Regions from separate parts of the Pseudomonas sp. KT_2_4 genome, predicted to be linked through region 1. Evidence: riboswitches for the same ligand, from Rfam matches in the RefSeq annotation. Region 1 holds a riboswitch; each other region holds the start of a gene.

Region 1 (10,236 bases):
CGGCATCGGTGCGGCGCTGGTGGCCGGGCTGTTCCAGTTCGGCGGCGACCTGTACCCGATGCTCGGGATTGTCGCAGTGTTCATGGTGGGCCAGGCCTTGGAAGGCATGGTGCTGACGCCACTGCTGGTGGGCGATCGGATCGGCCTGCACCCGGTGGCAGTGATCTTTGCGATTTTGGCGGGTGGCGAGCTGTTCGGCTTTACCGGCATCCTGTTGGCGCTGCCGGTGGCGGCGGTGATCATGGTGTTGGTGCGCCATGTGCACGACCTGTACAAGGATTCGGACGTGTATACCGGGGTGGATGAGCCCGAGTTGTAATCGCGGTGTCACAAACCCGGCCCTGGCCGGGTTTGTTGTTTCTGGCGCCGGGGTGCGTCAAACAAACTGCGTAAAACCCCCGGGTTAACGCAAACCTTTGATTTTGCTTGTGGTCTGCTGCATTGTGCGCCCGGCGTCACGGGTATAAACTTTGCAAACTTTACATAGAGGCCACTAACGGTTCGATGGGAGCCGTTCAGTCAGCATGAAACCGATTCAGCTGCCCCTAGGTGTGCGTCTGCGTGATGACGCTACCTTTATCAATTACTACCCAGGCGCCAATGCCGCTGCACTCGGCTATGTGGAGCGGCTTTGCGAAGCCGACGCCGGGTGGACTGAAAGCCTGATCTATCTGTGGGGCAAGCATGGCGTGGGGCGTACCCACCTGCTGCAGGCCGCATGCCTGCGTTTCGAGCAGACGGGCGAGCCGGCGGTCTACCTGCCCTTGGCCGAATTGATGGACCGCGGGATCGGCATCTTCGATAACCTTGAGCAATATGAACTGGTGTGTCTCGACGACCTGCAGGCAGTGGCCGGCAAGCCGGAGTGGGAAGAGGCGCTGTTTCATCTGTTCAACCGCTTGCGCGACAGCGGCCGGCGCTTGCTGATCGCTGCGTCCACCTCGCCGCGTGAACTGCCGGTGAAGCTGGCTGACCTCAAGTCGCGCCTGACCCTGGCGTTGATCTTCCAGATGCGTCCATTATCCGATGAAGACAAGCTGCGTGCGCTGCAACTGCGCGCTTCCCGTCGTGGCCTGCACCTGACTGACGAAGTCGGGCACTTTATCCTCACCCGTGGCACCCGCAGCATGAGCGCGCTGTTCGATTTGCTTGAGCAACTCGACCAGGCTTCCTTGCAGGCACAAAGAAAATTGACGATCCCTTTCCTGAAAGAAACTTTGGGCTGGTAAGGTCTTGATTTTCCGTGTAACGGCATTTTCAAGGCGTCAGAAAACCTGCGTTTGAGCCCGAAGGGTTACGCAACTCAAGCGAGAAATGGAATCACGGCTTAGATGGCATAGTCGAAACGATAAGTCACATAGATCGCGATTGAATTTGCAAATCGATGTGATAGAGGGCATAGTCTCGGCTTCTTTACACATCAGCCACGGTCGTGCCCATGCTAAATCGCTTCGCACCCCTCGTGCCTCTCGCACTCGTTACCCTGTTGTTTGGTTGCGCCTCCCACCCTCAGCAGGTGGCAGAACAGCAAAAACCACAGGTTCAAAATCAGGCAAAGTTCGTTGCTGCACAGTCTGCTTCTGTTTATGAAGAAGAGGTGGCAACCGAAAAAGAACTCGCCGAGTTCTCTGACAGCAAGCCTTACCAACTGCCTCTTCTGGCCGACAGCATCCTTGAGCGCGGCATGTCCTTGATCGGTACCCGTTACCGTTTCGGCGGCACCTCGGAAGCCGGTTTTGATTGCAGTGGGTTCATTGGCTACCTGTTTCGTGAAGAAGCTGGCATGAATCTGCCGCGCTCTACGCGCGAGATGATCAACGTGAATGCACCGTTGGTCGCGCGAAACAACCTCAAGCCCGGTGATCTGCTTTTCTTTAGTACCAGTGGTCGCGGTCGTGTCAGCCACGCCGGTATCTACCTGGGCGATAACCAGTTTATTCACTCCAGCAGCCGCCGCAGTGGTGGTGTTCGGGTCGATAACCTCGGTGACAGCTACTGGAGCAAAACCTTCATCGAAGCCAAGCGTGCACTCGCCATGGCTCCGACTACGGTTACCGCTAGTAAGTAAAGTTAAAGTGATACTTGAAGTTTGACGTGTAAGCGCTAGAATCCCTGGACATTGTTGTCATCCGTTCGCGCGAGCTTTGCTTGCGCGTTCTGGTTTTCAACGTTCGGCAGCGAAAGCCGCATCCAGACCAGGATTGTTCTGCACATGTCGACCTCGGCCCGCCTGATGCTTATTGTTTGCGCCGCGCTGCTCAGCGCCTGCGCCAGTCGTACACCGCCGCCCGCGCCCGTCGCGGTCAAGCCTAAGCCGGTGTTCAACTATGCCACCCAGAATTTCTCGCCTGCTGCCGAAGACGTGCTCTTTCGTGCGCTGGGCCTGGTCGGCACGCCATATCGCTGGGGCGGCAACACACCGGACTCGGGGTTCGATTGCAGTGGCTTGATCGGCTTTGTATTTCGCGACGCTGCCGGCATCTCATTGCCGCGCACCACCCGTGAATTGATCGTGATGCGTGCCCAGGACGTCAGCGAACAAAACCTGCAAACCGGCGATCTGCTGTTCTTCGCCACCGGTGGCGGTTCGCGGGTCAGCCATGCGGGCATCTATGTGGGCGAAGGGCGCTTCGTGCATGCACCGCAGACCGGCGGTACGGTGAAGCTGGATACGCTATCCAAAGCGTATTGGCAGAATGCCTACCTGAGTGCCAAGCGCGTGTTGCCAGGGAATCTGGCGCGTAACCCCTGAATCAATAAAACTCCAAAATGTGGGAGCGGGCTTGCCCGCGAATGCAGTGTGTCAGTCAACGGCTTAGTTGGCTGGGCCACCGTAATCGCGGGCAAGCCCGCTCCCACATGGGTATGTGGTTATTTACTTAACAGCCGACACACGCCAAACCTTATTGCCCACATCATCGGCCACCAGCAAATCCCCCTGCTGATCTATCACCACGCCGACCGGCCGGCCCATGGCTTTCTCATCGCTATCAAGAAACCCCGTCAGCACATCCACCGGTTGCCCTTTCGGCTGGCCCCCTTCGAAGGGGACGAAAATCACCTTATAGCCACTGTGCGGCTTGCGGTTCCAGGAACCATGCTGGCCGATAAATGCGCCATTACTGAAGGGGGCCGGCAGTTTGCTGCCCTCGGCGAAGGTCAACCCCAGCGAGGCAGTATGGGGGCCTACCGCATAGTCGGGAGCGATGGCCTTGGCGACCATGTCAAGGTTCTGCGGGGTCACACGCACATCTACATGCTGGCCGTAATAACTGAAAGGCCAGCCGTAGAAGCCGCCATCCTTGACCGAGGTGATGTAATCCGGCACCAGGTCACTGCCGATTTCATCGCGCTCGTTGACTGCCGTCCACAGCCTGCCGCTCTGAGGTTCCCAGGCCATGCCGTTGGGGTTGCGCAGGCCGGAGGCAAAAATGCGGTGTTGGCCGCTGGCGCGGTCGACTTCCCAAATGGCGGCGCGACCCTGTTCGGCTTCCAAGCCGTTTTCGCCGACGTTGCTGTTGGAGCCGACGCTCACGTACAGCTTGCTGCCGTCCTGGCTGGCCACCACATTTTTGGTCCAGTGGTGGTTCAAAGGGCCACCGGGTAAATCCACCACCTTGGTGCCTGGGGAGGTGATCGCGGTTTCACCTGGCTGATAGGGGAAGCGCAGCAACTTATCCGAATCGGCCACGTACAGGTCGTTGCCCACCAAGGCCATGCCAAACGGCGAGTTGAGGTTCTCCAGGAACACCGTACGAGTTTCTGCCACACCGTCATGGTCGGCATCGCGCAGCAAGGTAATGCGGTTCGGGCTCGGCACGCCGGCGCCAGCGCGGTCCATGACTTTTTCCATCACCCAGCCGCGCACGCCTTTGGCATCGTCCGGCTTGGGCGGTGCATTGGTCTCGGCCACCAGAACGTCGCCGTTGGGCAGCACGTAGAGCCAGCGCGGGTGGTCCAGGCCTTCGGCGAATGCGGCCACTTGGGTGCCGGCGGCGGCGACGGGCTTGGCGCCTTCGGGCCAGCCGATGGCCGGGGCGATATTGACGGTGGGGATCAACGTCTTGTTCGGCTCCGGCAGCCGGGGCGAGGGCCCGGTGCCGTCGGCGACCTGCAGGGTCGAGCTTTCGCCGCACGCAGCGAGGCTACCGGCGAACATGATCAGTAGGGCGAGTCGGGTTTTAGGCATGGTTTTCTCCTTGATACCTGTAGGGGTAGAGAAGCACGAACGGCGGATGGTTCAAGTACAAGGCCAGCTTTAATTGACGCTCCACCCCCAACCCACTAACCTTCGCGGCTTGTTCCAGGTGCTCTGTGGCGCGCGCGTCGACAGAGTGAAACAGGGAAGCCGGTGAGTGAGCGCACTTGTACACAGTGCTGCCGCGATTCCGGCGCTGCCCCCGCAACGGTAAATGAGTCAAGACGGTGCTGTTTGCCACTGTGTCGCGTGCGATATGGGAAGGCGCGCCCTCGGCTGCTTGCTATCAAAAGCGCCACTCATGAGCCCGGAGACCGGCCTGGATCATCCAACAGCATCACGGTGGGCGATGCTTGGCTGTCTGTTGTTTCTTTTTCCTGCCCGCCGTTTTTGTCCAGCCCCAACGGAGAGCTGCCATGACTGATTCCCCCGACCGCGACGAACGCCACCTGGCGCGCATGCTGCGCAAAAAAGCCGTGATTGACGAGCGCATCGCCAATTCGCCCAACGAGTGCGGCCTGCTGCTGGTGCTGACTGGCAACGGCAAAGGCAAGAGCAGTTCGGCGTTCGGCATGTTGGCCCGGGCCATGGGCCATGGCATGCAGTGCGGTGTGGTGCAGTTCATCAAGGGGCGTAACAGCACCGGCGAAGAATTGTTTTTTCGCCGCTTCCCCGAGCAGGTGCGCTTTCACGTGATGGGCGAAGGTTTCACCTGGGAAACCCAGGATCGCCAGCGCGATATCGCCGCTGCCGAAGCGGCTTGGGCAGTGTCCCGGGCCATGTTGAATGACCCTTCCATCGGCTTGGTGGTGCTGGATGAACTGAACATCGCCCTCAAGCACGGTTACCTTGACCTGGACCAGGTACTCAGCGACCTGCAAGCCCGCCCGCCCATGCAGCATGTGGTGGTCACCGGCCGTGGCGCCAAGCCTGAGCTGATCGAAATGGGCGACACCGTCACCGAAATGGGCATGCTCAAGCACGCGTTCCAGGCCGGTATCAAGGCACAGAAAGGCGTCGAACTTTGAATCAGCCCCGTCATTGCCCGGCCGTACTGATCGCCGCTCCGGCGTCCGGCCAGGGCAAAACCACGGTCACCGCCGCGTTGGCGCGTTTGCACCGCAACCTGGGGCGCAAGGTGCGCGTGTTCAAATGCGGGCCGGACTTTCTCGACCCGATGATCCACGAGCGTGCCAGTGGCGCGCCGGTGTACCAGTTGGACATGTGGATGGTGGGCGAGCAGGAAAGCCGCCGCCTGCTCTGGGAGGCCGCGGGGGAGGCCGACCTGATCCTCATCGAAGGCGTGATGGGCCTGTTCGACGGCACGCCTTCCAGCGCTGACTTGGCGCGGCACTTCGGTGTACCGGTGCTGGGCGTGATCGATGGCACGGCTATGGCCCAGACGTTCGGCGCCCTGGCCCTGGGGCTGGCGCGCTATCAGCCCGACCTGCCGTTCGCCGGCGTGCTGGCCAATCGCGTCGGCACCCTGCGCCATGCGCAATTGCTTGAAGGCAGCCTCACTGAGGGCTTGCGTTGGTACGGTGCATTGTCCCGCGAGACCGGCATCGAACTGCCCAGCCGCCACCTGGGCCTGGTGCAAGCCAGCGAACTGAATGACCTTGATATACGCCTGGATGCCGCCGCCCAGGCGTTGGGCAGCAGTTGCGAAGTGGCCCTGCCGCCGCCGGTGACCTTTGCCGCGCCGCACGTGATCGAAACCGAACCCTTGCTGGCCGGTGTGCGGATTGCCGTGGCCCGTGACGAAGCCTTTGCTTTTACCTACGGCGCCAGCCTGGATCTGTTGCGGGCAATGGGCGCGGAGCTGAAGTTCTTCTCACCGATCCATGATCGCCAATTGCCTGAAGCGGACAGCCTCTATTTGCCCGGCGGGTATCCGGAACTGCACCACCAGGCATTGTCGGCCAATACCTCGATGCTGGACGCCATTCGTGCTCATCACGCCGCTGGCAAACCGCTGCTCGCCGAATGCGGTGGCATGCTCTATCTGCTCGACTCGTTGACCGATGTGGAGGGTGAGCGCGCCGAACTGGTTGGCTTGTTGCAAGGCGATGCGGTGATGCAGAAGAAACTCGCGGCCCTGGCGCTGCAAAGCGTCGAGCTGCCGGAGGGGACCTTGCGCGGGCATACCTATCACCATTCCCTGACTAGTACCGAATGGGCGCCGATTGCCCGTGGCCTGAGCCCTAACGGCGGGCGCGGTGCTGAAGCGGTTTACCGACAGGGTCGTTTGACCGCCTCCTATGTGCACTTTTATTTTCCGTCGAATCCTGGCGCGGTGGCCGCGTTGTTTGCGCCCGACCTTGAGACCGCTATCGCAGGCAAGCCAGCTCCCACAGTTGACCCAGTTGCAAACCAATCCAATGTGGGAGCGGGCTTGCTCGCGAAGAGGCCATGACTGACAACGCATTCCCCCAAGCCGACCGCGAAGCCGTCTACCGCGCCATCGCCGAACGCCGCGACATGCGCCACTTCCGCGGTGGCAGCGTCGCGCCTGAACTGCTGCAGCGCCTGCTCCACGCTGCGCACCAGGCGCCCAGCGTCGGCCTGATGCAGCCGTGGCGTTTTATCCGCATCAGCGATCGCTCGTTGCGCAGCCAGATTCAACAGTTGGTAGAAGAAGAGCGCGTACGCACCGCCGAAGCATTGGGCGAGCGCTCCGATGCGTTCATGAAGCTCAAGGTCGAAGGCATCAACGATTGTGCCGAGGTATTGGTCGCCGCCTTGATGGACGATCGCGAGCGCCACATCTTCGGGCGCCGCACCCTGCCGGAAATGGACATGGCCTCGCTCTCCTGCGCCATCCAGAACCTGTGGCTGGCGGCGCGCGTGGAAGGGTTGGGCATGGGCTGGGTTTCGCTGTTCGACCCCCAGGCCCTGGCCGAGTTGCTGGGTTTGCCACCCGGCGCAAAACCCCTTGCAGTGCTGTGCCTGGGGCCGGTGGCCGAGTTTTACCCGGCACCGATGTTGCAGCTTGAAGGCTGGGCCGATCCGCGACCGCTGAGTGACATGCTGTATGAAAACACGTGGGGAGTGAGTCAATGAGTGTGGCCTTGCTGTGTGTGGCTGCGGTGGCGCTGGATGCGCTGCTCGGTGAGCCCAGGCGCTGGCATCCGCTGGTGGCGTTCGGCAATTTCGCCGGGCGCATCGAGCAACGTTTCAATACTGGCGGGCGTGGCTGGCGCAGCCATGGTGTGACCGCGTGGTTTATTGCGGTGGTGCCGCTGACCCTGCTGGCCACGGCGTTGTCGTGGGCGCCTTATATCGGCTGGCTGCTGGAGATCCTGGCGTTGTACTGCGCCCTGGGCATGCGCAGCCTGGGCGAGCACGTGATACCAGTGGCCCAGGCCCTGCGCCGTGATGACCTGGACGAGGCGCGTACACGTGTGAGTTACCTGGTCAGCCGTCAGACCAGTGAACTGGACCGTACTGAAGTGGCCCGCGCAGCCACCGAATCGGTGCTGGAGAACGGCAGCGATGCGGTATTCGCCGCGTTGTTCTGGTTTGTGGTGGCCGGTGTGCCGGGCGTGGTGCTCTATCGTCTGAGCAACACCCTGGACGCCATGTGGGGCTATCGCAATGAGCGCTTTGAGCGCTTCGGTTGGGCAGCCGCCAGGATCGATGATGTGCTCAACTATATTCCTGCGCGCTTGGTGGCTTTAACCTACGCGTTATTGGGTAAAACCCGCCTGGCGCTCAAATGCTGGCGCACTCAGGGCCCGACTTGGGACAGCCCCAACGCCGGCCCGGTGATGGCGGCAGGGGCCGGTGCCTTGGGTGTGGAGCTCGGCGGCGCGGCGATTTATCACGGCGAGGTGCATCAGCGCCCGCCATTGGGCGAAGGCCCGCCGGCCGACGCCGATTCCATTGATCGCGGCTGGCAACTGGTGCAGCGCGGCGTATGGCTGTGGCTGCTGGTCCTGTGCGTGGGGGCGCAAATCTATGCTTGAACATGGTGGTCGGCTGCGTAAGGCCGCGATTGAGTACGGCATTGCCGAAGCGGATTGGCTCGACCTGTCCAGCGGCCTGGCGCCCTGGCCGTGGCCGATTCCCGAGATTCCCTTGCGTGCCTGGGCGCGCTTGCCGGAAACCGATGACGGCTTGGAGAAGGCTGCCAGCGAGTACTACGGCGCCGGCCCATTGCTGCCGGTGCCGGGCTCTCAGGCCGCGATCCAACTGCTGCCGCGCTTGCGTCGTTCCGGCAAGGTCGGCGTGCTTTCGCCCTGTTACGCCGAACACGCCGAAGCCTGGCGCCGCGCCGGTTATGTGGTGCGCGAAGTGCAGGAGCAGGAAGTCGACTTCTTTCTCGACAGCCTCGACGTGCTGGTCGTGGTCAACCCCAACAACCCCACGGGCTTGAGCCTGAGCCCGCAACGCCTGCTGGACTGGCATGCGCGGTTGGCCCAGCGCGGTGGCTGGCTGGTGGTGGACGAGGCGTTCATTGACGTGACCCCGGACTTGAGCCTGGCCAGCCATGCCGATCAGGTCGGCTTGATCGTACTGCGCTCATTCGGCAAGTTCTTCGGCTTGGCCGGCGTGCGCCTGGGCTTTGTGCTGGCCGAGCGCAAGTTGCTCAAGCTGTTGGCCGAACAGGTCGGGCCCTGGGCCGTCAGTGGGCCGACGCGGGTGTTGGGCCAAGTGTGCCTGCGCGACACCGACGGGCATGCGCGCCAGCGCAGTCGTTGCATCGCAGCCGGCCAGCGTCTGTTCGAGTTGCTTGAGCGCCGTGGGCTTCAACCGCACGGCGGCTGCGCATTGTTCCAGTGGTTGATTACCCCCCACGCTGAACGGCTGTACGAATTCATGGCCCAACGCGGCATCCTGCTGCGCCTGTTCGTGCACAACAGCAGCGTGCGCTTGGGCCTGCCCGACACCGACGCCGACTGGCTGCGCCTTGATGAAGCCCTGGCCGCCTACAAGGACGCCACATGACCACGTTGATGGTGCAGGGCACCACCTCCGACGCCGGTAAAAGCACCCTGGTGACTGCGCTGTGTCGCTGGCTGGTACGCCAAGGCGTCGCGGTGGCACCGTTCAAACCGCAGAACATGGCGCTCAACAGCGCGGTGACCGCCGAAGGCGGCGAGATCGGCCGCGCCCAGGCGGTGCAGGCCCAGGCTGCCAACCTGGCGCCCCATACCGACATGAACCCGGTATTGCTCAAGCCCAACAGCGACACCGGCTCCCAAGTGATCATCCATGGCCGTGCGGTCACCAGCATGAATGCCGTGGCCTATCACGACTACAAAGCCATTGCGATGCAAGCGGTGCTGGCCTCCCACGCGCGTTTGAGCCAGGCCTACCCGGTGGTGATGGTCGAAGGCGCGGGCTCACCGGCCGAGATCAACCTGCGCGCCAATGACATTGCCAACATGGGCTTCGCCGAGGCGGTGGACTGCCCGGTGCTGTTGATCGCGGACATCAACCGCGGCGGCGTGTTTGCCCATCTGGTTGGCACCCTGGAGCTGCTGTCGCCCAGTGAACAGGCGCGGGTCAAGGGCTTCATCATCAACCGTTTTCGCGGCGATATCGCGTTGCTGCAACCAGGGCTGGACTGGCTCGAAGCGCGCACCGGCAAACCGGTCGTCGGCGTGCTGCCCTACGTGATGGACCTGCACCTGGAGGCGGAAGACGGCATCGACCAGCGCCAGATCGACAAGGCCGCCCAGGTGCTCAAGGTGGTGGTGCCGGTGCTGCCGCGCATCAGCAACCATACCGACTTCGACCCGCTGCGCTTGCACCCCCAGGTGGACTTGCAGTTCGTCGGGCCGGGCCAGGCGATACCTGCCGCTGACCTGATCATCCTGCCGGGTTCGAAAAGCGTGCGCAGTGACTTGGCCTATCTGCGTGCCAATGGCTGGGACACCGCCGTGGCGCGGCATCTGCGTTATGGCGGCAAGGTACTGGGGATCTGCGGCGGCTTGCAGATGCTCGGCGAGCAGGTCCATGACCCGCTGGGTCTGGAAGGGCTCGCGGGCTCCAGTGCCGGCCTTGGGTTGCTGGCGTTCAGCACCACCCTG
Region 2 (10,236 bases), 280 kb from region 1:
CTAGCTCGACCTTGGTGTATTGCTGGTTATACGCCGCCAGTAACGCAGGTATACGCACGGCCGCCGTGCTCTCCAGCGAGCCCAGGGCAAAGGCGCCTTGGGGCTCCTCCCCCGCCACCGTCGCACGGGCTTCTTGCACAAGGTCGAGAATGCGCCGCGTATAGCCAAGGAAATTCCACCCGGCCGGCGACAGGCGCAGGCGGCTTTTCTCGCGGATAAACAACTCCACGCCCAGGTCCTGCTCCAGTTGTTTGATGCGCGTGGTGAGGTTCGATGGCACGCGATGAATCAACTGCGCGGCGGCGCTGATGCTGCCTTGCTCGGCAACGGCCTTGAAGATTTCCAGCTGCACCAGATCCAAATCATTCTCCATTCATGAACGTATTGCTTAATATTATTCAGTTTCCAGAAAACATACAGCCCCGTACGCTGGCCCCATTCCACTCATTCAGCCGGACGGTGCCATGAACAATGCTATCTCCCACCAGACCCACGCCCTGTCGATCAACCCCGCCAGCGGCGAAACAGTCGGCAGCTACCCCTACGAAAGCGCAGAACAGCTGAACGCCGCCCTCGCCCGCTCGACCGATGCCTTCCGCACCTGGCGCCGCACGCCTGTGAGCCAGCGCGCCGAATACCTGCTGGCCCTGGCTGCCGCCCTGCGTGAGCAAGCTGAAGACATGGCGCAAATGATCACCCTGGAAATGGGCAAACCCATCGCCCAGGCCCGTGCCGAAATCGAAAAGTGCGCCCAACTGAGCGAATGGTACGCCGCCCACGGCCCGGCCATGCTCGCCCCGGAGCCCACCCTGGTGGACAACGGTAGCGCCCGGATTGAATACCGCCCACTGGGCCCGATCCTCGCGGTAATGCCGTGGAACTTCCCGGTATGGCAAGTGCTGCGCGGCGCGGTGCCGACCCTGCTTGCCGGCAACACCTACGTGCTCAAACATGCGCCCAACGTAATGGGCAGCGCCTACCTGATCCAGCAAGCGTTGCGCAAAGCCGGTTTTGCCGAAGGCGTGTTTGAAGTCATCAACGTAACCCAGGACGGCGTGTCCACCGCCATCGCCGACCCACGCATCGCCGCCGTGACGCTCACCGGCAGCGTGCGCGCCGGCATCGCCATCGGCTCACAGGCCGGGGCCGCGTTGAAGAAATGCGTGCTGGAACTGGGCGGCTCCGACCCCTTTATCGTGCTCAACGACGCTGACCTCGACGCCGCCGTACAAGCCGCTGTCATCGGCCGCTTCCAGAACAGCGGCCAAGTCTGCGCCGCCGCCAAGCGCTTGATCATCGAAGCGGGCGTGGTTGAAGCCTTCACCGCCAAATTCCTAGAAGCCAGCCGCGCCCTGGTGATGGGCGAGCCCACCTCCTACAGCACCTATATCGGCCCCATGGCGCGTTTTGATCTGCGTGACGAACTGCACGGCCAGGTCCAGGCGACCCTGGAAGAAGGCGCCGCGCTGCTGCTGGGTGGCCATAAAGTCGCGGGCGCGGGCAATTACTACGAACCGACCGTCCTGGCTGACGTCACCGACCAAATGACGTCGTTCAAACAGGAACTGTTCGGCCCAGTAGCCTCGATCATCACCGCCCGCGACGCCGAGCACGCCGTGGCGCTGGCCAATGACAGCGAGTTTGGCCTGACCGCGAGCATCTTCACCAGCGACTCGGCAAAGGCGCGGGCTATTGCCGATCAGTTGGAAACCGGCGGGGTCTTTGTCAACGCGTTCAGCGTCTCAGACCCGCGGGTGGCGTTTGGCGGCGTGAAGAAGAGCGGGTTCGGCCGCGAGCTGTCGCACTTCGGCGTACGCGAGTTCTGCAATGCGCAGACGGTGTGGCTGGATCGCAAGTAAAGCTGCAACGGCTAGGCATCGTCGGTGCGCGCATCGAACGCCGCCTGCGCCTGCAGCACCGCTTCCGAATGGCTGAGCGTCCAGGCGTAAAGCGCCTTGAACGGCTCTTCCAGCGTCCCCCCCAGCGGCGTAATGCTGTACTCCACCGCCACCTGCGAAGACGCGATGACCCGGCGCGCCAGAATGCCACTGCGCTCAAGACGGCGCAGGCTCTGGGTCAGAGCTTTTTGCGTGATGCCGTCCAGGCGACGCCTGATTTCATTGAAGCGCAACGGTTTTTCGCACAAAGAGCCCAGTATCAGCACCGACCACTTGTCGGTGATCTGATCAAGCAATAATCGGCTGGAGCAATCGGCTTTGAATACCTTCACGGTACCGTCTTGAGTCAGCGCCGGGTCATGATCGAGCATGTGGTTTCCTCTGGGATACCTGATAGCTTTAAAGTGCCTAATTGATATTAGGTATACACAATATACTATCAAGACTCATTTCAAATGGAGTCTCTGGCAATGAGTGTTACGAATCTGGATGCTTTGTTTCAGCCATTTGCGCTGAAATCCCTGGCCCTGAAAAATCGCATCGTCATGGCACCCATGACCCGTTCGTTTTCCCCCACCGGTGTACCAGAAGAAAACGTCGCCGCCTATTATCGCCGACGTGCCGAACACGACGTCGGGCTGATTCTCTCAGAAGGCACCGCCATTGATCGCCCCGGCGCACGTAACGACCCCGGCGTCCCGCTGTTCCATGGCGACCGGGCATTGGCGGGCTGGAAACAGGTCATCGACGGCGTGCATGCGGCAGGCGGCAAAATGGGGCCGCAAATCTGGCATGTCGGATCGGTGGGCAATCCCTTCAACGACTGGGCGCCCGAGACAGGTATCGAAGGCCCTTCCGGCCTCGCCGCACCCAGTACGCCACGCGGTGACGCGATGAGTGATGAAGCCATCGCCGATACGATTGCGGCTTACGCCAAGGCGGCTGCCGACTCCAAACGGTTAGGGTTTGATACCGTTGAAATACACGGTGCACACGGTTACTTACTCGATCAGTTCTTCTGGGAAGGCACCAATCAGCGTCCCGACCAGTTCAATGGCGCATCCATCAAGGAGCGCTCGCGTTTCGCCGCAGAGGTGGTCAAGGCGATACGTGCAGCAGTAGGCCCGGCGTTCCCCGTGATATTGCGGGTGAGCCAGTGGAAGCAGCAGGATTACAGCGCGCGCCTGGTGACCACGCCGAACGCCATGTCGGACTGGCTGGTGCCGTTGGTGGAAGCGGGTGTCGATATCCTGCATTGCTCACAACGGCGTTTCTGGGAAGCCGAATTTCCCGAACTGGATGGCGAGCAGGGGCTGAACTTCGCCGGCTGGGCCAAGAAACTCACCGGCGCGGCGACCATCAGCGTGGGCTCGGTCGGCCTGTCCGGGGACTTTCTTGCCGCCTTCGGAGGCGAAAGCTCTCAACCCGCCAGCCTGGATAATCTAGTGCACAGGCTTGAACGCGAAGAATTTGACCTCATCGCCGTTGGCCGCGCATTACTGAGCGACCCACAGTGGGCCAGCAAAATTCGCACGGGAGAGACCTCCAGCCTGAAAGCCTTCAGCCCATCGGATCTTGCTGAGCTCATCTAGCCAATAGGCCCAAGTCAGCCCCGACTATGCCGTCGCACGCACTGCACCAACCCGTCCAGTGCCGGGGGATTCACCGGCGCGAGCACACAGACCGTGTGCTCGCGCTTGCCTTCCGCAACTGTCAGGGTGTAATGCACCCGGCCTGGGTTGCCAGGCTCGGGATCGGTGCTTTGCGGCAACTGGAAAAAACCCGACGCTTCAATCAGTTGCCGCAACTCCTGCTGATCAGGCTCGGGCAGCGCGTCCAACTCTACCGTGCGCGGCTTGGCCAACCCCGGAAAAAACGCCGGTCCGCCGCTTTCCTTGATTGAAATTCGCATGGTTTTTCCTCGCCGCTCAGGCGGCTTCGTCAAACGTTTATGCCCACCGCTTTCCAGCCTTCCTTGACTGCCTTTTGCTCAGCTTTGTTCACACCATAAAGCTGGCCGGCAATATCGTGCGTGATACGTGCAAAACGCAAAAAGCCGGAATTGGGCCGCAACCGCGAATCGCGCAGTGCGTCATACCAGATACGCCCGGCACGCTCCCAGGCGAACCCGCCAATCCGGGTGGCCACCTGATAGAACGCGTGGTTGGGAATGCCGGAATTGATATGCACCCCACCATTGTCCTCGTAAGTGTGCACAAAATCATCCATGTGCCCAGGCTGCGGGTCTTTGCCCAGCAGCTTGTCATCAAACGCGGTGCCCGGCGCTTTCATCGAACGCAGAGCGGTGCCTTTGATCTTTTTGGTAAACAGCCCCTTGCCGATCAACCAGTCGGCGTCCTCGGCCTTTTGCTTCAGCGCGTACTGCTTGATCAGCGAACCAAACACATCCGACAGCGACTCGTTCAGCGCACCGGATTGATTAAAATACATCAGCTTGGCTTCATCCTCGGTCACGCCATGGGCCAACTCATGGCCAATGACGTCGAGTGCCACGGTGAAGCGGTTGAACAGCTGCTGGTCGCCATCGCCGAACACCATCTGGGTCGAATTCCAGAACGCATTGTTGTAGTCCTGGCCGAAGTGCACCGTGGCGTCCAGCGCCATGCCCGCATCGTCGATGGAGTTGCGGTCGAAGACCTGGTCGAAAAAATCGAAGGTTGCGCCCAGGCCGTCATAGGCTTCGTCTACTGCGGCATCGCCACTGGCGGGCTGCCCTTCGCCGCGAATCAGCTTGCCGGGCAGGCTGTCGGTGTTTTCGGCACTGTAGATCGAGCGTTGCTTCTCGGCGCCCACGGCCAGTGCCATGCGGGCCGGGCCCTTGGCGGGTACCGCGACCATACGCAACGAGCGGAACGTGCTGTCCTTGGCGCGCGTGCGTAATGCGACCTCCCGTTGGGCTTTATCCCCGTGGCGGGCGATCTGGTCGAGCATGTACGGCGGGATCAGGCAAAAAATCGGGTTGCGCAGTTGGCGAACACACATGAGCTGGCTCCTTTTTGGCGTGTGATGAACGTCCGGGTAACGGTTTTCAGGATAGTCCTGAGTTCGCCACCTGGGCCAAATTGTCATGAGTTTGTGTTTCAGTGGTGTTTATCCGAGGCCCATAAGGAACATGCCCATGCCTGCCCGCACAGCTAACATCGACCTTTCCCATCGCCCAAGGCTCGCCGACCTGCGCCCATTGGTCGCAGCCAGCCCCAGCCTGCTGGAAGCCAGAGCCGCGACGCCGCGTGTCACAGCAGCCAAGGACCTCAAAAACCGCGCGGGCTATGCCGACGACTTCCTCAGCGACTTCGTGGTGCCATGGCCCACGGTTGACCAGCCACTGGCAGGCGACGTGCAACCCAAGCGTCTGGACTACACGCATTTCTCCATCACCCTGTCGCGCTCTCGACGACTGGCGCTGTACGTGGGGGTGAATATCGACGGCGCCAAGCATGTAGACATCACCCGCAGCAACGACACCTGGGCCTACGATGGTCGCCTACCCCTGGAGGCGCAGGTAGGTGAAGAGCTCTATGCCGGCAATGGCCTGGACCGCGGCCACCTGGTACGGCGCCAGGATCCCAATTGGGGCGACGAGGCGACCACCGCCAACTTCGACACCTTTCACTTCACCAACTGCTCGCCACAGATGAGCGGCTTCAACCAGAAGACGTGGCTGGAACTCGAAGACTACATCCTCGACAACACCCAGCGCTGGAAAGCCCGGGCCACGGTATTTACCGGACCAGTGTTCGCCGATGACGACCGACTTTACCGTGGCGTGAAAATCCCCAAGGCGTTCTGGAAAGTGGTGGCCTACCTCAGCGACGAGGGCAAGCCGTCCGCCAGCGCCTACATGATTGACCAGAGCCGCGAACTGGGCCAACTCGACCTGGTATTCGGCCCGCTGCGAACCTACCAGCGCAGTGTGATTGCGATCGAACAATTGACCGGCATCCGCTTCGCCAACCTGGCCGACTACGACGGCTTCAGCAACGAAGAGCGCGCCACAGGCACCCGGATCGAAGCGCTGATCCGCGGCCCCCAGGATATTCGGCTCTGACGCTTCTTTTGTAGCAGCGAGCTTGCTCGCGAAGACCAGGAAAGCGCCGCGGGGCATCAGGTGCCCAGCGTTATCGTTGACGACCTTCGCGAGCAAGCTCGCTCCTACAGGGATGATCGCTTACCATACGGCCGCCGGTTCCCGTATGGGACTAACAGGGAATTCGAAACGCCGCACGCGGCGTGAACCGAAACTGCCCCCGCAACTGTAGATGCCGAGCCTGCCCTTGAATGCCACTGGACCACGTCCGGGAAGGCGGGGCATGGCGACGACGCATCAGTCAGGAGACCTGCCGGCCCAGCTAATTCACTAACCGGCGGGGTGTCCGGGAAGGACATCCTGGCCCTGCGTATCAGCAGCGCCCATGGGCGTATTTCCGAGCCGTACCTCCCCTGCTGCACCTACGGTTCACAAGGAGATCGCCTCATGCTGCCACGCGTTACCGCCCTGATCGCAGGTTTGAGTGTGTGTGCCCTGGCGCAAGCCGCGCCCACTCAGTACCCGCTGACCCTGCAAAACTGCGGCAGCACCCTGACCTTCCAGCACGCCCCCGCCCGCAGCGTGACCATCGGCCAGGCCGCCACCGAGATGCTCTACGCCCTGGGTGTGGGCGACAAGGTGGTCGGCACTTCGCTGTGGTTCAACAACGTGGCGGCGCAGTACAAGGCCCAGGACGATCACATCGAGCGCCTGGCCAACAACGAGCCCAGCTTTGAAGCCGTACTCGCCAAGCGCCCGCAACTGGTGGCCGCCGAGCTGGAATGGGTGGTGGGCCCCCAAGGCGTGGTCGGCACCCGTGAGCAGTTTCATGAACTGAAGATCCCCACCTACCTGTTGCCGTCCGACTGCGAAGGCAAGGACAACCTGGTGGGCGCCGATGGCACGCGATTGGAGCCCTTTCGCATCGAGACGATCTACCAGAGCCTCCAGCAACTGGCGCAGATTTTCGACGTGCAGGATCGCGGCCAACAACTGACCGACGAACTCAAGGCGCGCCTGGCCAAATCCGTCGCCACGGCCCAAGGCAAGGGCTTGCAGCAAGCCAGTGCACTGGTGTGGTTCTCCAGCGCCGAAATGGCCAGCGACCCTTACGTAGCCGGCCACAAAGGCGTGCCGCAATTCATGCTGCAAGCCCTTGGCCTGCGTAACGTGGTGCAGTCCGATGAGGAGTGGCCCGCCGTCGGCTGGGAAACCATCGCCAAGGCCAATCCCACCTTCCTGGTGATCGCACGCATGGATCGCCGTCGCTACCCGGCCGACGACCATGAAAAGAAACTCGCCTTCCTGCGCAGCGACCCCGTGACCCGCAACATGGACGCGGTGAAGAACAACCGCATCATCATCCTCGACGCTCTGGCCTTGCAGGCGAGCCTGCGCACCTTCGAAGGCCTTGAACAACTGGCGGCCGCCATTGACGGCTACCACCTGGGCCAATGATGCGCACCCTACTCGCCCTGGCGTTGCTGCTGCTCGCCCTGCTCGCTGGCGTCGCCATCGGTGAAACCGCTATCGAACCGCAGGTGGTGCTGCAGGTGCTCGCCAATAAACTCTGGGGCGCCGGCTACGTACTGGACCCCATCGACGAAGGCGTGGTGTGGAACTACCGCCTCACCCGTGCATTGCTGGCCGCAGCTTGCGGCGGAGGGTTGGCAACGTGCGGGGTGATCCTGCAATCGCTGCTGCGTAACCCGCTGGCCGACCCGTACCTGCTGGGCATCAGCGCCGGCGCGTCAACCGGCGCGGTGCTCGTGGCCTTGATCGGCGTGGGCGGTGGCCTGGTGTCGTTGTCGGCGGGCGCGTTTGTGGGGGCGATGGCGGCCTTTGCGCTGGTGACGCTGCTGGCGCGGGCCAGCGGATCGTCCAGCGGTACCGGGCAGATCATCCTCGCGGGCATCGCCGGTTCACAGTTGTTCAATGCCCTGACCGCGTTCCTGATCACCAAGTCGGCCAGCTCCGAACAAGCCCGCGGCATTATGTTCTGGCTGCTGGGCAACCTCAGCGGCGTACGCTGGCCGTCGGTGTGGTTGGCGGTGCCGGTGGCGGTCGTGGGGCTCGCGGTGTGCCTGTGGCACCGGCGGGCACTGGATGCGTTCACCTTCGGCAGCGACTCGGCGGCCTCCCTCGGCATCCCGGTGCGCCGCGTGCAATTTGTGCTGGTGGCCTGCGCCGCGCTGGTGACGGCGGTGATGGTGTCCATCGTCGGCTCCATCGGGTTTGTCGGCTTGGTGATTCCCCATGCGGTGCGCCTGTTGCTTGGCACCGGGCATTCGCGCTTGCTGCCGGCCAGCGCCTTGGGGGGCGCGCTGTTTCTGATCGCTGCAGACGTGCTGTCGCGCACCTTGATCAAGGGCCAGGTGATTCCGGTGGGGGTGGTGACCGCATTGGTAGGCGCGCCGGTGTTTGCGCTGATCCTGATTGGCCGGAGGAATGCGCGATGAGCGTGCTCAGTTGCCGCGGCCTGGGCTTCAAAGTGCGTGACGCGCAGTTGCTGCGTGACATTGACCTGGACGTGCAGTTGGGTGAAACCCTCGGTATCGTCGGGCCCAATGGTTCAGGCAAATCCACCCTGCTCAAATTGCTGGCTGGTTTGCGTGTGCCGGCCAGCGGCGAAGTTCGCCTGGGTGGCAAGCGGCTCGGTGAGTTGTCGCGCCGCACCATCGCGCAGCAATTGGCGGTTGTGGAGCAACAGGCCGACACCGACGACGCCATCCGCGTGTTCGACGCCGTGGCCCTGGGTCGCACGCCATGGCTGTCGGCATTGAGCCCCTGGTCGCGTGAAGACGACGCCATCGTGCACCAGGCCCTGCATGACGTAGACGCCACCCACCTGAGCCAACGCGCCTGGCGCAGCCTCTCGGGGGGCGAACGCCAGCGCGTGCACATCGCCCGCGCCCTGGCGCAACGCCCGCAGATTTTATTGCTGGATGAGCCGACCAATCACCTGGATATCCAACATCAACTGGCGATCCTCAAAGGCGTGCAAGGCTTGCCAGTGACCACCTTGATTGCGCTGCATGATTTGAACCAGGCGTTGACCTGTGATCGCCTGGCCGTGCTGGATCGCGGGCAACTGGTGGCGCTGGGCGCGCCGCTGCAAGTGCTGACGCCACAGCGCTTGCAGGAGACCTTCGGCGTGCAGGGGCATTACCTGACGGACCCGTTCGACGGCGCGCAAATCCTGCGCCTGCGCTCCAACTGAATCCGTAGGTTGGGGCAGCTTGCTCTGGTGACGGTCTGACGGCCAACTGTGGTCCAAATGTGGGAGGGGCTTGCCCCCGATGAGGGAGTGTCGGCAAGCCCCCTCCCACATTGGTTCTACAGAGGCCGATGCATGTGGGTGGTTTGCCAGATCGGGTCGGCCTCGACATCCACCACCTCAAACCCCTGCCTGCGCCAGAAATCAATCGCACCGGGCAGAAACGGATGGGTATGCAAGTACATCATCTCTACGCCATCGGCCCGCGCCAGCGCCTCCAGCGAGCGGTATAACCGGCCCGCCAGGCCCAAGCGTCGCGCTGCCGGGAGCACATACAGGCGCACGACTTCCACCGTCTTGCGCCCCTGGTAGTTCAACTGCGGGAAGCGGCCGTCGTAGGGCCGATAAGCCACCGCGGCAACGATCCGGCCTTCGGCACGAGCAATCAAAAACCGCCCGCCCCCCTCAAGGTAGATCGCTTCAAACTGCGCCAGATCGTGGGGGACGCCGGTGGCACTGAGCGTGGGAAACAGTTCATCCCGCGCCAGCAAAGCGAAGCTCAGCACCTGGGGAATGTCAGCGGCCTGCACCGCCTCGATACTAACGCTCATCGCCAAGGATGCGGCTCGTTATCCACTGGCGAGCGTAAGCCAACACGCGATCGGCCATCGCCACCGGAAAGTGAATAAACCCGTGGGCCGCTTCTGGCAGCAAATGAGCCTCCACCGTTGGCCATCGCTCGGCAATCAGCAGAGTGTCATCCTTGAGCGGGTCCAGTTCACCCACAAACATCAACGCGGGCGGCAGCCCTTCAAAGTCCCCATACAAGGGCGACAACGGTGGCTGACGGCGCGTCTCGTCGCTGATCCCCGGCGTCAGCAGGCGCAGCGCCTGGACCATGCCCGGCCCGTCCAGCAACAAGGTGTCCGGCCCGGCCGTGCGCACACTGGGCGTGCCGGTCAAATCGTAGACGCCGTAATACAACACCGCGCCGCTCACCCGCTGGAGCAACTCGGGCCATTGCTTGAGCGCCAACAAAGTGGCCGCCGCCAGGTGCCCGCCGGCCGATTCAC
Region 3 (10,236 bases), 1.6 Mb from region 1:
AAATTGGGCACAACCTGGGCCTGTTACACCCAGGCACCTATAATTTTGGTAATCCCAATTACCGCGATCACGCCTTATATGCTCAGGATACGCGGGCTTACAGCGTGATGAGCTACTTCGATGCACCTGAAGCGGGTAAACACTTCAATGGAAAGTTACCGTCGGCGCCGATGATGGATGATATCGCCGCTGCGCAGCGGGTTTATGGTGCCAATAACACGACGCGCAATTCAGATACCACCTATGGCTTCAACTCCAATGCGGGACGAGACTATCTGGAGTTGAACTCGCGTCACGATACGGCCTTGTTTTGTGTATGGGACGGTGGTGGTGTCGATACGTTGGACTTTTCCAAGTATCACCAAAACCAGACTATCAATTTGCGGGCGGAGTCCTTTTCGGATGTTGGCGGCCTGGTGGGGAATGTTTCCATTGCCAAGGGGGTTACGCTGGAGAATGCAATCGGCGGCTCCGGGCATGACTCGATCATTGGTAACCAAGCAAACAACGTGCTTAAAGGTGGGGCGGGTGCGGATCGACTCCGAGGTGCGGGGGGCGCTGACACCTTCGCTTACGACAATGCCAGCGACTCCACGCCGGAATATCCCGATCAGATTATGGATTTTGTCACGGGTGTGGACAGAATCGATCTGTCGAACCTGCTGGGCAACGCGGGGGTTGATGCCCTGAGGTTCGTCAGGCGGCTGACGGGCAAACCAGGTGAAGCGATTCTGGATTACAACCGTACGACTAACCTGTCTAGGCTGGCCATCGACCTCACAGGGAATGGCCGATTTGATTTTTTCCTCAAGGCTTACGGCCCGATCAATGTGCCCGACATCATCACCGCCAATCCTGGCAGGCAGCGCTACGCCTAGTTGGCCGCTGCCTGGACCGACTTGCCGGTAGGTGCTTGAGCATTGACCGCCTGCCGTGCACTGCGTAGCCTTGCACCCTCGAGGTTCTTCGGCCCAGGCCGAAGCTAAGAAGGGAACGCGGTTCAAGCCGCGGCTGCCCCCGCAACTGTGAAGGGTTCAGTTGACTGCCACGCCACTGCCGATAGGGCGGGAAGGCGCAGTCAGCGTTGGTCGCAAGACCTGCACACCCCAAGCCAGGAGACCTGCCTCGCCACTGATTTTCCAATTCAACCGGGCGGGGTGATCCGGTGACGAAATCCGCTGCTGCGCGCCGCCGCAGGGCCTGTCGTCCCGTATGCCCGCCCCAAAGGGCATCCGATGAAAACACTGGCCAAACTTCCCGTCACCATCGTTACCGGCTTCCTTGGCTCGGGCAAAACCACGCTGTTGCGCCATATGCTCGACAACGCCCAGGGCCGTCGCATTGCGGTGATCGTCAACGAGTTCGGCGAGCTGGGCATCGACGGTGAAATCCTCAAGCAGTGTTCTATCGGTTGCACCGAAGAAGAAGCCAATGGCCGCGTCTACGAGCTGGCCAACGGTTGCCTGTGCTGCACGGTGCAGGAAGAGTTCTTTCCGGTGATGCGCGAATTGGTCGCCCGTCGCGGTGACCTGGACCATATCCTCATCGAAACCTCGGGCCTGGCCCTGCCCAAGCCGTTGGTGCAAGCCTTCCAGTGGCCGGAAATCCGCAGCGCCTGCACCGTTGACGCGGTGATCACCGTGGTCGACAGCCCGGCCGTGGCCGCCGGTACCTTTGCCGCCTTCCCGGACCAGGTCGACGCCCAGCGCAAACTTGACCCGAACCTGGACCACGAGTCGCCGTTGCATGAGTTGTTCGCCGACCAACTGGCCAGCGCCGACCTGGTGATCCTCAACAAAAGCGACCTGATCAGCGCCGAAGACCTGGCCCGCGTGCGCCTGGAGGTCGCCGAAGAACTGCCGGCCGCGGTGAAGATCATCGAAGCCAGCAGCGGTCGCCTGCCCCTGGACGTGCTGATCGGCCTGGGCGCCGGTTCCGAGGAACATATCGACGGGCGTCACAGCCATCACGACCATCACCACGAAGGTGAAGACGACCACGATCACGATGCCTTTGACTCCATCTCCATCGACTTGCCCCAAGCCGATGAGGCGCTGCTGCTCGACGCCCTGACCCAATTGGTGGTGCAGCACGGCATCCTGCGGGTGAAAGGGTTTGCCGCGATCCCCAACAAACCGATGCGCCTGCTGGTCCAGGGCGTGGGCACGCGCTTTGACAAGCACTTCGACCGTGCCTGGGGCGCTGACGAAGCACGCACCACGCGCCTGGTGCTGATCGGCCAGGAACTGGACGCCGCCGGCCTCGAAGCGCAATTGCGCGCTGCCCTCAGCGTTTAACCATGCACCTGCTCAGGACCCAACCCGGTGGTTTCGTCGCGGACGACAATATAGCCGACCTTGGCCAGACCCCCGCTGAACTGGTGATCCTGTGCAGCGGCGATTCCAGCCTGGCGCTGCTCGCCGAAGCCGCCCAGCAATTGCCCGAGGATTACCCCAGCCTGCGCCTGGCCAACCCGATGCAGGTGCAGAACCATGCCTCGGTCGACCTGTACGTCGACGAGGTATTGCGCCACGCCAAGGTCATCCTGCTGTCATTGCACGGCGGCATCGGGTACTGGCGCTACGGCATCGAGCGCCTGGTGGAGTTGGCCGAACGCGGCGTCACCCTGATCCTGGTGCCGGGTGACGACCGTCCAGACCCGGAACTCAGCGGCCTGAGCACCGTTGCGGCCGAACACCGCGAGCGCCTGTGGCACTTCCTGCGCCAAGGTGGCCTGGGCAATGCCCTGGATTTTTACCACTGCCTGGCCAGTGCCCACCTGGGACGCGACTATGCCTGGGCCGAGCCGCAAGCGCTGCCGCGCACGGCGATCTATCACCCGCACAACGCCAATGCCCGCCTCAATGATTGGCACGCTGATTGGCCGGTGGCTGCGGTGCTGTTCTACCGCTCCCATTTACAGGCGGCCAATACCGGTTTTATTGATGTGTTCTGCCAGCGCTTACAGGCGGCGGGCCTCAACCCCTTGCCTGTCGCGGTGGCCAGTTTGAAAGAACCCGGCTGCCTCACGGTGGTCGAGGACCTGTTGGATGACGTGCAAGCCGCGGTAATTCTGAACACCACCGGCTTTGCCCAATCGAGCCCGGAAGCGCCGCATTTGCGCCCGTTTCGCCGTAATATCCCGGTGATCCAGGCGATCTGCGCCCAGGACAACCAGCCCGGCTGGCAGGCCAGCGAACAAGGCCTCGGGCCCCGTGACCTGGCGATGCACATTGCCTTGCCGGAGTTGGACGGGCGCATCATCAGCCGGCCGATCAGTTTCAAGGACCTGGCCTGGCGCAGCGAGCGCAGCCAGTCGGACGTGGTGTGCTACCGCGCAGCGCCCGAACGCATGGATTTTGTCGCTGAGCTGGCACGCCGCTGGGTCGAGTTGGCGCGGGTGCCCAATGCCGAGAAACGGATTGCGTTGATCCTCGCCAACTACCCGACCCGCGACGGTCGCATCGGCAACGGCGTAGGCTTGGACACCCCGGCGGCAGCGCTGAATATCCTGCGCGCCTTGCAAGCCGAGGGCTACCCGGTGGCGGAGCGGCTGCCCGACAGCGGCACCGCGCTGATCCATGAACTGCTCGGCGGCGTCACCAACGATCTCGACAGCCTCGACCTGCGCCCCTGCCATCAAAGCCTGAGCGTTGTGGAATACCAGGCGATGTTTGATCGTTTGCCGGCCTCCAATCGCCAGGCCGTGCTGGAGCGTTGGGGCGCGCCGCAAAACGATCCGATGTGCCGCGATGGCCGCTTGATGGTCGCCGGCCTGCGCCTGGGCCTGACCTTTGTCGGCATCCAGCCGGCCCGGGGTTACCAGGTAGATGCCAGCGCGGTGTACCACGACCCGGACCTGGTGCCGCCCCATGGCTACCTGGCGTTCTATTTCTGGCTACGCCATACCTACGGCGCCCACGGCGTGATCCATGTGGGCAAGCACGGCAACCTGGAGTGGCTGCCCGGCAAAGGCGTGGGCCTGTCGGAGCACTGCTGGCCGGATGCATTGCTGGGGCCGCTGCCGAATATCTACCCGTTTATCGTCAACGACCCGGGTGAGGGCGCCCAGGCCAAGCGGCGCACCCAGGCGGTGATCATCGACCACCTGATGCCACCGCTGACCCGCGCCGAAACCTACGGCCCGCTGCGTGACCTTGAGTTATTGGCCGACGAATATTACGAGGCGCAATTGCTTGACCCGCGCCGTGCGCTGGAGCTGCAAAAAGACATCCTCAAACTGGTGCGCGAAACCCGTATCGACCAGGAGCTTGAACTGGGCAGTGAGGCGGACGCGGCGGTGTGGCTGCCGCGCCTGGATACCTACCTGTGCGACTTGAAGGAATCGCAGATCCGCGATGGCCTGCATATCTTTGGCGAGTCGCCCGAGGGCCGCTTGCGTATCGACACCTTGCTGGCGCTGTTGCGCATTCCCCGTGGCGATGGCCGGGGCCCGCAGTCGAGCCTGCTGCGAGTGTTGGCCAAGGCATTCGACCTGGGGTTTGATCCGCTCGATTGCGCACTGGCCGAGCCCTGGACGGGGCGGCGCCCGTTGGTGTTGCAGAAGATTGACGATCAGCTGTGGCGTACGGCCGGGGATACCCGTGAACGTCTGGAGTTGTACGCGGCGCGCTTGATCGAGCAGGCACTGGAAGGCCCCATCGAACAGTTGGAAGAGCCCGGCTGGCAGGAGGTGAAGGCGGTGATCGAAGGCCTGCGCATCGTCGTCGCGCCACGCCTGGATGCCTGCGGCCCCGCAGAGATGCGTGGCTTGCTCGATGCCTTGAGTGGGCGTTTTGTCCCGGCGGGGCCCAGCGGTGCGCCGAGTCGCGGTCGGCTGGATGTGCTGCCTACGGGGCGTAACTTCTTTACCGTGGACGTACGCAACCTGCCAACCACCACGGCCTGGCGTCTCGGATTCCAGTCGGCCAACCTGATTCTTGAGCGGCACCTGCAAGACCACGGTGACCACCTGCGTCAGCTCGGCCTGTCGGTATGGGGCACTGCCACCATGCGCACTGGCGGGGACGATATCGCCCAAGCCATGGCGCTGATGGGCGTGCGCCCGGTATGGGCCACCGGCAGCCAGCGGGTGGACGATTTCGAGATCCTGCCGATCAGCTTATTGGACCGTCCGCGCGTGGACGTGACCCTGCGCGTGTCCGGGTTCTTCCGCGATGCGTTTGCCAACCTAATCCGCCTGTTCGATGCGGCGGTGCAGGCGGTGGCGGCCCTGGATGAACCCGACGACATGAACCCGCTGGCCGCCAAAGTGCGCAGTGAACGCCAAGCATTGCTTGAGGCGGGCCTGGATGAAGGTGCCGCGGCCAAGCAAGCCGGCTGGCGCATTTTCGGCGCCAAACCGGGTGCCTATGGCGCGGGCGTGCAGGGCGCGATTGACGGGCGCTTGTGGCAGAGCCGCGAGGACTTGGCCGAGGTCTACCTGAACTGGGGTGGCTACGCTTACGGGGGGGCTGACGAAGGCACTGCGGCCCGCGAGCAATTTGCCCAGCGGTTGAGCCAGGTGCAGGCGGTGTTGCAGAACCAGGACAATCGCGAGCACGACTTGCTCGACTCCAACGACTACTACCAATTCCAGGGCGGCATGCTGGCCGCCGTGGAAACCCTGAGCGGCGAAAAGGCCGCCAGCTACCATGGCGACCACAGCCAGCCGGACGTGCCGAAAATCCGCACCTTGAAAGAAGAGCTCAACCGGGTGATCCGTTCCCGTGCGGCCAACCCCAAGTGGATCGAAGGCGTGAAGCGCCATGGCTATAAAGGCGCGTTTGAAATGGCCGCGACCGTGGACAACCTGTTCGCCTTCGACGCTACCACCGCGCTGATTGACGATCACCAATACGCCTTGCTCGCCGATGCCTACCTGCTGGACCCTGATACCCGTGCCTTTGTGCAACAGCACAACCCAGATGCCCTGCGCGACATGACCGAGCGCATGCTCGAAGCCCAGCAACGTGGCTTGTGGCAGGCACCGGGGGCGTACCGCGAAGCCTTGGAAAACCTGTTGCTGGACATAGAAGAAGACAGCTGAGTGATCGTTCCCACGCTCCGCGTGGGAATGCAGCCCGTGACGCTCTGCGTCACAAGAACGGACGCCGAGCGTCCAGCGAAGCGTTCCCACGCGGGAGCGTTGGAACGAGCTATTAAGAGTTGACTATGACTGATACTCCCCATTTTCCGCTGTCCGCCGTGGTCGGCGCCGATGACTTGAAGCTCGCGCTGTGCCTGGCGGCCATCGACCCGAAGATCGGCGGCGTGCTGATCGAAGGGCCACGGGGCATGGCCAAGTCGACTCTGGCCCGCGGGCTGGCAGACCTGCTGGCCAGCGGGCAGTTTGTCACTTTGCCCCTGGGCGCAACCGAAGAGCGCCTGGTCGGCACCCTGGACCTGGATGCCGCGCTGGGCGAAGGCCGCGCGCAATTCTCCCCCGGCGTGTTGGCCAAGGCCGACGGCGGGGTGTTGTACGTGGATGAAGTCAACCTGCTGGCCGACCACTTGGTGGACCTGCTGCTGGACGTAGCCGCCAGCGGCACCAACCTGATCGAACGCGACGGGATTTCCCATCGCCATGCGGCGCGCTTTGTGTTGATCGGCACCATGAACCCGGAGGAGGGCGAGCTGCGCCCGCAGTTGCTCGACCGCTTCGGTTTCAACGTGGCCTTGAGCGGACAAACCTTGCCCGCCGAGCGCGGGCAGATCATTCGGCGTCGCCTGGATTTCGACACTGACCCGGCGGCGTTCTGCGCGCAGTGGGCGCCAGCGCAAGCTGCCTTGCGCGAACGCTGCACCCTGGCGCGGGCACGGCTAGACAGTATCGCCCTGGATGACCAGGCGTTGGCCCACATCACCGAGCGCTGCTTTGCCGCTGGGGTCGACGGCCTGCGTGCCGACCTGGTCTGGTTGCGTGGCGCCCGTGCCCATGCGGCGTGGCGTGGCGCCGTCGCTATCGAGCAGGACGATATCGACGCGGTGGCGGAGTTCGCCTTGCGCCATCGACGTCAGCAGCAAGCGCCTGCAGGCGCGCCGCCCCCGCCGAATGACGGGCCGTCATCGTCACCCTCTGACCCCTCGCCCGGCCAAGGCCAGTGGGGCGATATGCCCGCACCCGCCTTGCCCACGGGCACCCGCCGCGATGTACCCACCTGGCCAAAAAAGCCCTAGGCATCCGCCCCCGAGCTGACACGGGGGCGGATGCCCGGCCCCAGGCGGGGCGATTGAACACTGGCCGGCAGGGCAAGGCCCGCAGCGCACAGCGCGGGGCGATCAATTGGCCGGGCACGTTGCTGGGTGGGCGGCCGCAATGCCGTGAGGACCTGCTGTTCCACCTGCGTAGCCGGTCGGCTCCTGAACTGTGGTTGGTGATTGTCGATGCCTCGGCGTCCACGCGGCGCCATCGGGCGTTGACCGATGCCAAGGGGTTGTTGGCTCAGCTGTTTGACGATGCTTATCGGCAACGGGCGCGCATGGCGTTATTGACGGCCAGCGGGCAATCGCCGAAGTGGCAGGTGCAAGGCTTGAAGGCGGCGAAAGGCTTGGCCGATTGGTTGGGGCAGTTGGGAGCAGGCGGCGGGACGCCGTTGCTGGCTGCGCTGACGGAGGCGGGGCATTGGTTGGCGGCACGGCGCAAGCGCTATCGGGCCGAGCAACAGAAGCTGCTGGTGGTGACCGATGGGCGGCTCAAGGCGACGGGCGCGCTGCCGCGGTTGGAGTGTCCAGGCATGCTGATTGACATCGAACGTGGGCCTATCAGGTTGGGGCGTGCTGAGGAATTGGCGGTCGGATTGCAGTTGGAGTATCAGCACATCGATAAGTTGTAGCGCCTGGGCTATCGCCATCGCAGGCAAGCCAGCTCCCACAGGGATAGGCGGCGCGTCAAACAGTGTGGCTTCAGTTGGATTATCAGCACATCGATAAGCTGTAGCGCCTGGGCTATCGCCATCGCAGGCAAGCCAGCTCCCACAGGGATAGGCGGCGCGTCAAACGGTGTGGCTTCAGTTGGAGTATCAGCACATCGATAAGCTGTAGCGCCTGGGCTATCGCCATCGCAGGCAAGCCAGCTCCCACATTCTGGCGGCGCCGCCGGTTCCATGTGGGAGCTGGCTTGCCTGCGATGAGGCCCTCAATTACACCGCACACCTATCAGCCTGTCCCCGGTACATTCGGCCAAAGATCGGCCACCAGAAACAACCGCTCTGCTTCTTCCCACTCCTCACCGTTCGGCACCATGCGCACCAGCAACTGCGCCGGGGCCATCGGGTCCAGGTCTGCCAGCCAGCCTTTCATCTGCACTTCACTCCACACTTCATCGGCCGGGTAATGCGCGGGCGCCAGCCAGGCATGGCGGGGCAGGGGTTGCCAACGGCCCTCTGGGCGGGTGCTGACAAAGTCTGTCCAGTCGCGCTGATGCAACCAGCGTCCACGCAGGTGCTGCGGGTGAGCGCCGAGGGGGGAGAGCGCCGCGCCGGGCCAGGGGTAGAGCAGATAGCCGCCGAGCCACAAGTGCGCATCGAACGCTTGGATATCCAGCGCCGCCAAGGCCCCGCGGCTTTCTGCCCGCGCAGAGATTGGCAATTGATGCTCGGCCAGGTGTGCCAGCTTGCGGTCCAGCCGATCATGGCAGCCAGGCCCCAGCCATTGCGTAGCGTCCTGGCCGTTGCCGTCCTGCGGGCCCAGGTAGAGTTTGATCGCCAGTTCCAGGTGGTGCACCCCCTCGCGGTCGCGCAGCAGCATGTCCAACTCGCCCAGCGTGTGCCCGGCACGGCGGATCGGCAGATTGGCGGCCAGCAACTCCACGCCCGGCGCCTGCTGCACCGCAAATTGCCACAAGCGCTCGTAGTACAGGCCCAGGCGCCGGGTACGTGCCAGGCTCAACCACTGCTGCAACGCGCTGCTGTCCTGGTCCAGCTGGCGCAGCCAGGCTTCGAGTTGGTGAGGGGCTTGCACCCAGTCACTGCCCGCCAGCGGATGGCGCTGCGGCCAAGGCGTCTGCGCCAGCATCGGTGGTGCGAGCATCACCCACGCCAGGTCGCGCACCTCGGGGTGGCGCAGTTGGCGGGGCAGGGTGTGCAAGTCGGGGAATGGCGTCATGGTCCGAGCATAGCCTTTTCAGCGCGCAGAAGGTGCCTGAGAACCATTGTCATCAAGGCGTGGCGGCGACAAAGGATTTTGCCTGAGACGGCCTTTCGCCCATAATCGCTCTTTTTGCCTCACCCCAGATCCCGCAGGAGCCCCATGGAGCAATTTCGCAATATCGGCATTATCGGTCGCCTGGGCAGTACCCAGGTGTTGGACACCGTCCGCCGGCTGAAGAAGTTTCTGCTCGAGCGCCACCTGCATGTGATCCTCGAAGACACCATCGCTGAAATCCTCCCTGGCCACGGACTGCAAACCTCGTCGCGCAAGATGCTCGGCGAGGTGTGCGACATGGTCATCGTGGTCGGTGGCGATGGCAGCCTGCTCGGCGCTGCCCGGGCGCTGGCGCGGCATAACGTGCCGGTGCTGGGGATCAACCGCGGCAGCCTGGGGTTCCTCACCGACATCCGCCCCGATGAGCTGGAAGTCGAAGTGGCCAAGGTGCTCGACGGCCATTACCTGGTGGAGAACCGCTTCCTGCTGCAGGCCGAAGTGCGCCGCCATGGCGAGGCGATCGGCCAGGGCGATGCCCTTAACGACGTGGTGCTGCACCCCGGCAAATCCACGCGCATGATCGAGTTCGAGCTGTATATCGACGGCCAGTTCGTCTGCAGCCAGAAGGCCGACGGCCTGATCGTCGCCACGCCCACAGGTTCCACCGCCTACGCGCTGTCGGCCGGCGGCCCGATCATGCACCCCAAGCTCGATGCCATTGTGATCGTGCCGATGTACCCCCATATGTTGTCCAGTCGGCCAATTGTGGTCGATGGCAACAGTGAGCTGAAAATCGTGGTGTCCAAAGACATGCAAATCTACCCGCAAGTCTCCTGCGACGGGCAGAACCATTTCACCTGCGCCCCCGGTGACACCATCACCGTGAGCAAGAAGGCACAGAAGTTGCGCTTGATCCACCCGCTGGATCACAACTACTACGAAGTGTGCCGCACCAAGTTGGGCTGGGGCAGCCGCTTGGGAGGTGGAGGCGACTGATGCTCGATCCCGCGCGTAGCTACGACCTGATTGGTGACGTGCACGGTTGCGCTCATACCCTTGAGCACTTGCTCGACCAATTGGGTTACCACAAGC

The links. A riboswitch is a leader RNA that binds a small molecule or an ion and turns the genes downstream of it on or off. The one in region 1 is predicted to bind cobalamin.
Region 2: another riboswitch for cobalamin. It lies ahead of AB9N64_RS08190 (ABC transporter substrate-binding protein); the one in region 1 lies ahead of cobO (cob(I)yrinic acid a,c-diamide adenosyltransferase).
Region 3: another riboswitch for cobalamin. It lies ahead of cobW (cobalamin biosynthesis protein CobW); the one in region 1 lies ahead of cobO (cob(I)yrinic acid a,c-diamide adenosyltransferase).

What each region holds. Positions count from the first base shown of each region.
Region 1 covers NZ_CP166962.1:2,069,320-2,079,555, reverse strand. The annotation lists gene AB9N64_RS09525 (AI-2E family transporter) at 1-319, shown strand, start outside; gene hda (DnaA regulatory inactivator Hda) at 525-1,229, shown strand; gene AB9N64_RS09515 (C40 family peptidase) at 1,439-2,068, shown strand; gene AB9N64_RS09510 (C40 family peptidase) at 2,213-2,752, shown strand; gene AB9N64_RS09505 (sorbosone dehydrogenase family protein) at 2,876-4,189, opposite strand; cobalamin riboswitch at 4,289-4,536, shown strand; gene cobO (cob(I)yrinic acid a,c-diamide adenosyltransferase) at 4,615-5,226, shown strand; gene AB9N64_RS09495 (cobyrinate a,c-diamide synthase) at 5,223-6,614, shown strand; gene bluB (5,6-dimethylbenzimidazole synthase) at 6,611-7,261, shown strand; gene cbiB (adenosylcobinamide-phosphate synthase CbiB) at 7,258-8,166, shown strand; gene cobD (threonine-phosphate decarboxylase CobD) at 8,159-9,148, shown strand; gene AB9N64_RS09475 (cobyric acid synthase) at 9,145-10,236, shown strand, end outside.
Region 2 covers NZ_CP166962.1:1,792,047-1,802,282, forward strand. The annotation lists gene AB9N64_RS08155 (LysR family transcriptional regulator) at 1-361, opposite strand, end outside; gene AB9N64_RS08160 (aldehyde dehydrogenase family protein) at 465-1,859, shown strand; gene AB9N64_RS08165 (helix-turn-helix domain-containing protein) at 1,871-2,269, opposite strand; gene AB9N64_RS08170 (NADH:flavin oxidoreductase) at 2,369-3,490, shown strand; gene AB9N64_RS08175 (protealysin inhibitor emfourin) at 3,505-3,810, opposite strand; gene AB9N64_RS08180 (M4 family metallopeptidase) at 3,840-4,901, opposite strand; gene AB9N64_RS08185 (DNA/RNA non-specific endonuclease) at 5,038-5,967, shown strand; cobalamin riboswitch at 6,086-6,279, shown strand; gene AB9N64_RS08190 (ABC transporter substrate-binding protein) at 6,394-7,404, shown strand; gene AB9N64_RS08195 (FecCD family ABC transporter permease) at 7,401-8,405, shown strand; gene AB9N64_RS08200 (ABC transporter ATP-binding protein) at 8,402-9,166, shown strand; gene AB9N64_RS08205 (GNAT family N-acetyltransferase) at 9,283-9,774, opposite strand; gene AB9N64_RS08210 (alpha/beta hydrolase) at 9,764-10,236, opposite strand, start outside.
Region 3 covers NZ_CP166962.1:455,770-466,005, forward strand. The annotation lists gene AB9N64_RS02060 (M10 family metallopeptidase C-terminal domain-containing protein) at 1-878, shown strand, start outside; cobalamin riboswitch at 943-1,143, shown strand; gene cobW (cobalamin biosynthesis protein CobW) at 1,236-2,297, shown strand; gene cobN (cobaltochelatase subunit CobN) at 2,300-6,049, shown strand; gene AB9N64_RS02075 (ATP-binding protein) at 6,175-7,179, shown strand; gene AB9N64_RS02080 (VWA domain-containing protein) at 7,233-7,835, shown strand; gene AB9N64_RS02085 (DUF1853 family protein) at 8,158-9,105, opposite strand; gene AB9N64_RS02090 (NAD(+) kinase) at 9,250-10,140, shown strand; gene AB9N64_RS02095 (metallophosphoesterase) at 10,137-10,236, shown strand, end outside.